DNA from 2 places in the Paenibacillus sp. EC2-1 genome. Region 2 is predicted to be linked to the other one. Evidence: predicted binding sites of a transcription regulator. Region 2 holds the regulator's gene; the other holds the start of a gene.
What was found. The regulator NrdR, encoded in region 2, represses ribonucleotide reductase genes. The targets are predictions, from matches to a motif close to AACACNATATATNGTGTT.
Positions count from the first base shown of each region.

Region 1: a site for NrdR is predicted at 1,526-1,543, ahead of ACK8P5_RS17925 (adenosylcobalamin-dependent ribonucleoside-diphosphate reductase). Genes of this name have one in related genera too.

Region 1 is NZ_CP186006.1:3,809,340-3,812,764, forward strand. It holds gene ACK8P5_RS17925 (adenosylcobalamin-dependent ribonucleoside-diphosphate reductase) at 1-1,397, opposite strand, end outside; gene ACK8P5_RS17930 (DEAD/DEAH box helicase) at 1,833-3,425, shown strand, end outside.
Region 2 is NZ_CP186006.1:4,063,041-4,066,465, reverse strand. It holds gene ytaF (sporulation membrane protein YtaF) at 1-145, shown strand, start outside; gene coaE (dephospho-CoA kinase) at 155-748, shown strand; gene ACK8P5_RS18930 (lytic transglycosylase domain-containing protein) at 748-1,317, shown strand; gene ACK8P5_RS18925 (small, acid-soluble spore protein, alpha/beta type) at 1,386-1,613, opposite strand; gene nrdR (transcriptional regulator NrdR) at 1,730-2,206, shown strand; tRNA gene ACK8P5_RS18915 (tRNA-Ala) at 2,437-2,509, shown strand; gene ACK8P5_RS18910 (ABC transporter transmembrane domain-containing protein) at 3,035-3,412, shown strand.

The DNA.
Region 1 (3,425 bases), 250 kb from region 2:
TCTTCCGCAATATCCGCAGAAGCTAAGTAAGCCTCACGAGCGATGAATCCATACAACTTTTCTAGGAACTCCAACGATTCTGGACTACCATAACGGATTTTCAGCTTGATCATCAGCTCGGCAAGACCCATGGTGCCAAGACCTACACGACGTTCCTTCTTCTGGTTCGCTTCATTTTCCGGGAAATGATATGGAGTTGTATCAATCACGTTATCTAGGAATCGAACGGAGTAACGGGTTGTAATCGCTAGTTCTTCCCAGTCCACATCATCATTCTCTTCATCATAGAATTTAGACAGGTTCATTGCTGACAGGTTACATACACCCCATCCTGGCAAGCCCTGTTCACCACAAGGGTTCGTACAGATGATCGGATTGAAATACCAGCTGTTGGACATCTGATTGTAGTATTCCATGAATACGACACCCGGCTCCGCTGATTTCCAAGCAGACTCCATAATCGTTGTCCAGATTTCGCGAGCTTTCATGGTTTTGTAGGTAATGACTTTACGACCCGCTTGCTTCCACTTGTCGAGATCCCCATCCCATTCCTCATCATAAGCTGGTTCAGACGTATCCGGGAATACCAGATCCCAATCTAGATCTTCCTTCACAGCTTTCATGAAGTCGTTACTAACACATACAGATAAGTTCGCGTTTGTTACCTGACCCATCTGCTGTTTCACAGTGATGAAATCCATGATATCTGGATGCCAATCGTTCATCATCAGCATGAGTGCACCACGGCGGCTGCCACCTTGCTCAATGAGTCCTGTCGTATAGCTGAACAATCCACCCCAGGATACGGCACCACTAGAAGATCCATTAACACCTTTTACAATCGCACGGCGCGGACGAAGGGAGGACAAGTTAATACCTACGCCACCGCCACGAGCCATGATTTCAGTCATTTCAGACAACGTCTGCATAATGCCACCGCGGCTATCCTTCGGTGAAGGAATGACATAGCAGTTAAACAGTGTCAGTTCATCGCTTGCTCCTGCGCCAGCCGCAATCCGGCCCCCAGGAACAAGCTTCCAATCGTCCAAAATATGACGGAATTTAGCCTTCCATTCTTCCTGCAATTCGGGTGTTGCTTCTGCCGATGCCATCGCAGCTGCCAAGCGGTCCCACATTTCCTCAGGTGTCTTCTCAATTGTCAGCGTTAACTTTTCGACATCCGTCTCCACCAATTCACCTTTGCGGGTCTTCACGGTAACAAGTCGGCCATCACGCTTCACAATTTCTCCAACTTCCTTGGTTGGGAACTTCGGATCATCTTTTGTCAGAACCAGAACCACATCGCCAACCTTCGCGTTATGGGAATTCGCGTCCTTCCACGCATACCGGTCCAAAAAGATCTTCTCACTTAAACCTTCAAGCCGCTGATTTTGCATCGTACTCAAGGCAACTACCTCCTATATTAACTATAAATTCTTATTCATCCATACGTAAGCCGATATCTTCACGGTCTACTAAAATATAACCTTTATGTATACCGGCCAAACGTTAATTCCAACGAACACACACCATATATTGTGTCCGATATTCATAATAACACACTACATATGGTGAAACTATGCCGAAGATGTGAATTTTGAGGCTTGTAAGCCCATTAATATCAATCAACCTTCTTTTTTCTTATTCTCTCTCCTTTTTTCAAAAATCATCTTTGAAAAAACTTGAAAATATACAATCGCAGCATACATAAGGGCTGCCGAAAGCCATTTTAGTCCCCTTCATGAAATGAAAGGTTATGAAGTCTCCTTTTTTTGTCCATACTACACATACATCATGTGCCTTGAACCCTATAACAACTAGGAGGAGATTATGTGAATTACCAACCACCCGTCATTCCGGGATCTGTCCATGATTCGCGACTCCCTGTGCCTCTTCATATCGACCGTTCTTGGCTTGAAGACTTAGAGAACCGTCTGGAAAAAGGCGGACCATGGGGAGACTACCGCCTATCACGACTGGCCGTACAAGGAGAAGAATCTCGTCTTGTTACAAGCTTCGAAGAACTGCAATGTTTGAAATATATCGGAAATCTTTCTCCGCTACCCCATCAGACAGATACGGCACGAAAAGTGTTGTTTGAAATGTCCGGCAGAGCCATTCTCGCCGATGAAGTAGGTCTTGGTAAGACGATCGAGGCAGGTCTTATTCTGAAAGAATATATCGTTCGAGGGCTCGTCTCCAAAGTGTTGATCCTTGTACCCGCTTCTCTTGTATTGCAGTGGGTTCGTGAACTCAACTCGAAATTTGGTATCCCTGCCATCGCACAGAAAAAAGCCTACTCTTGGGGCAATGATATTGTCGTTGCGTCCATGGATACGGCTAAGCGGGACCCTCATCAAGAAATCCTATTAAATGAAGAATACGACATGCTCATTATTGACGAGGCTCATAAATTAAAGAACAAAAAAACGTCCAATTATCAATTCATTCAGAAGCTGCGTAAAAAATACTGCCTCCTCCTGACCGCGACGCCCGTGCAGAATGATCTCAGCGAGCTCTTTAATCTCATAACGCTCTTGAAGCCTGGGCAACTTGGACGTCAGGGAGACTTCTCAGCCAATTTCGTTGTAGACAAACGAAAAGCCAAGAACCAAGACCAGCTCAAGGATGAGCTATCTAAGGTTATGATCCGTAATCGCCGTGGCGAAGGACCTGTAAAATTCACCAAACGTACTGTACGTAACGTAGGCCTCGAGCTATCGCCCGAAGAAAAGTCATTATACGATGGTGTCACTTCCTTCGTCAAAGATCAGTATCAGGCAGCTGGGGGAAATTTAAGCAGTATGCTTTCACTAGTTACCCTGCAGCGCGAGGTGTGCAGTAGCCGAGATGCGGTCTTCGTTACGCTCGTTAACTTATCCAAAAAAATGCCTGAGGATTCTCCGCTCCGTGATAAGGTGTGGGAGCTTGTCCACTTAATTAAAGCAATCAAAGCCAATACTAAGGCCGAGAAAGCCATAGAACTCATCAAACAGATGAATGAGAAGGTCATTGTATTTACAGAATACCGGGCTACTCAAGAATATCTACTCAATTATTTTCGCGATCATGGCCTCATTTCCGTTCCATATCGAGGCGGCATGAACCGTGGCAAAAAAGACTGGATGATGGACCTATTCCGCGGCAAGGCTCAGGTTATGATCGCCACTGAAGCAGGTGGTGAAGGCATAAACCTGCAATTCTGTCACCAAATGATCAATTTCGATCTACCTTGGAATCCCATGCGAGTTGAGCAGCGAATCGGGCGAGTACACCGTTTAGGTCAGACGAACGATGTCCAGATTTTCAACCTGTCTACATCCGGTACGATTGAAGAACATATTCTGAATCTTTTGCACGAGAAGATCAATATGTTCGAGATGGTCATTGGCGGTCTGGATGTCATACTAGAACGGTTCGAGAAG
Region 2 (3,425 bases):
TATGGTCGTTGCACTTTTTAGTGGGGTGTTCCTTGTACTTGGAATGAAGACAGGGTTTCGAGTTGCCTCGAAAGGTGGTATGAGATATTTCTCATATCTGCCGGCGTTCTTATTAATTTTGATGGGTATAATGAAGCTGTTATGAGGTGAAAACATGAATATCGGTTTAACTGGGGGAATTGCAACAGGAAAGAGCACCGTGTCCTCCATGCTAATCCGGAAGGGAGCGCTTCTCGTTGATGCGGATTTAATCGCTCGGGAGGTTATGCTCCCGGGTCATCCGGTATTGGCGGCGGTGGCCGGGCATTTTGGACAAGATGTAATTCAGGAAGATGGACAATTGAATCGAAAAAAGCTCGGCGAGATTATATTTAATGATCCCAATGAGCGACTAGTGCTTAATGGAATTACGCATCCTGCAATCAGGCAAGAGATTCGCAGACAGATGGCTGAGTATGAATCAGCCTATCCTGAACGATTGGTCGTTGTGGATATTCCTCTTTTGTACGAGTCAGAGCTGCAGGTTCTTTTTGAGAAGGTTATTGTTGTGTATGTACCCAGGGATAAGCAGCTTGAGCGTTTGATGGAGCGTGATGGGATTACTGAAGAGCGGGCACTGGCAAGACTGAATAGCCAGATGGATATCGAGCAAAAGAAGCGTCTGGCTGATGAAGTTATTGATAATAGTGGGACCTTGGGCGAGACTCATGAACAAGTGGACAAGCTATGGAATAGGTTGTTTGAATGATGAGTTTAAGCTGGCTCCGTAAAAAACGTGTTCTGCTGCCTCTGTTGATCTCTTTTATAGCCGTGTTATTCTTAAGTAATATATGGATGACATGGCTTTATCCGATCTATTACAAGAACGAAATTCGCAAGCATGCGATTCATTATGAAGTCGATCCATTTCTTGTAGCCTCCATTATCCGGGTAGAAACGAACTATAAACCGGGTAAGGAGTCCAAGGTGGGAGCACTTGGAATTATGCAGCTGATGCCGGATACGGCGAATTGGGCTATGGAAATGGCCAAGCTGCCTTCTGTGACCATGGATAGCATTAAGCATGAAGCGGATGCTAATATCCAGCTCGGTACCTGGTATATAAAGAAACTGCATGATCAAATGGATGGGAATCCAATCGCAGCGATAGCTGCGTATAATGCAGGTCCAGGTAATGTGCGGAGCTGGCTTAAAAAAGGGCTATGGGATGGGACCTATGAGAACGTCAAAGATATCCCGGTTGGTGAAACTCGCCATTATGTACAAAGAGTAATTTATTATTATAATCAATATACCGATGTATATGATGAGTTCTAATTATTAAAAAGAGCATTGGAGGGCTTGAAATCATCAAGCCACCCCAACGCTCTTTAGATGAAGAATAATTATTGACCGGAGTGCTGACCAGCCAATTGTTGTTCAGCTAGGGTTACCAGACGTTTGGTAATGTAGCCCCCGATTGAACCATTCTCGTAAGAAGTCATGTTACCTTGGTAACCGTCTTGTGGAATGCTGATGCCGAGTTCTTGAGCAACCTCATATTTCATTTGCTCCAATGCACGGCTAGCACGAGGTACTACCAGGTTGTTAGAGTTGTTGTTTCCTTGTCCCATGTTTGTTCACCTCCTTGAGTTGGTAAAAGTATTATGTCTCAGAATAGCAATCTTCATTACAATTATTTGTACTACATTTTCTGGAAATTAGTTTGAGAAGGAAGTGATTACGCTTTATGAAATGTCCATACTGCAGTTACGCTGGAACGAAGGTACTCGATTCGCGTCCTGCCAATGAGAACAAGTCTATTCGCCGCCGCAGGGAATGCGAGCAGTGCAGCCGTCGATTTACAACATTTGAAATGGTGGAGGAAACTCCGCTGATGGTCATTAAGAAGGATGGCAGTCGCGAAGAGTTCAGTCGCGAAAAGGTACTGCGCGGATTAATCCGAGCTTGCGAGAAGCGTCCTGTATCCGTAGAGCAACTGGATATGATGGTCTCAGAGGTGGAGAGTGCACTTCGTAAGACAGCTGCTGCTGAAGTTGAGAGCCGCCAGATCGGCGAGCTTTTGATGGAGCAATTGTATACAGTAGATGAAGTAGCCTATGTTCGCTTTGCTTCCGTATACAGACAATTCAAAGACATCAACATGTTCATGAAAGAGCTGAACGGCTTGTTGTCCAAAGATTCATTGCCTGACACGAATAGCTGAACCAATTCAGCGTCTTCTTATAAAGAGGGAAGTCCTCATGATTTTTGAGGGCTTTTTTGTGTTGAGATGAGAGTTGATTTGAGCGTCAAGCGGGTGACGATAACTTCAAGTGAAAGACAGTGTTTCGAGATAGAAACACTGATGGATATCCACTAAATATTAAGGTTGCACGTGATAAATGCCTGTGATATATTATTGAGGTAACTGTTTTTAACAAACCTATATATTCTGGGGCCTTAGCTCAGCTGGGAGAGCGCATCGCTGGCAGCGATGAGGTCAGGGGTTCGATCCCCCTAGGCTCCATACTTAAAAAACCTTGCTATGCAAGGTTTTTTGTTATTTGTTGGGGACGAATTGGAGACGGGAATTTTAGATTTAAGCGGGGAAGGCCAGGTGTTCCAGATCGTTGGTTGAATTATGCTTTACGAATTATTGTATATATAGTAATTTACACATAGTGGTTATTTGCGAGACATAACAATAAATCAAGTGTACTTAAACGACGTTTAGGCGCGTTCAGCGAGCTTAAGGTTCATACATGTTACATGAGATAGACATCAATGCCTACGGACTTTCCCTCAAAAGGAGGGAGATGCCATAGGCATTTTTTAGCTCTTTCAAAAATCTCGGGAGGAGGGGTTCGCTGTGTGGTTTTGGCAAGGTAAGAAAAAAAGAAAAAGAAAGACGCCTGATTTAAGAAAATCTTTTTTGCTTCCACACAAGGGAAGTGAATTCTTTTTTTGGGAAATACTATTTTATTAATAAATTTATAGCGAAAGCGATTCTTCAGTTTTAAAATAATATTTTCTCGAAAATATTTAAAAAAGTATAAACTCTTTCAACCAGGAAGGGGAAGGCACGTACATATCCGGTTTTTCTAATGATTTAAAGGTGATCGAAGAAAACTATTTAGAAGGAAACTTTAACTTAATTCTGCATCTTCTTACGTTCATTGGCGGATTAGCTGCCATGTTCTATTTGAACTGGATTATTACCCTCTGCATCCTATTTGCCAGCACTTTTCCAATCCTCGTATCATCTTTTTTTGGGAAAAAGATCATGCAAAACGAACAAATTGTCTCCTCCAAGAATGCCACTTTCATCGAACTCGTTAAGGACTTATTAACCGGCTTTATTACCATTAAGAGTTTTAATGCAGACTCTCAAGTGATTGAAGTATTTAAGAAAAGAAATGAAGAGTTGTAATCACTGTCTTTGG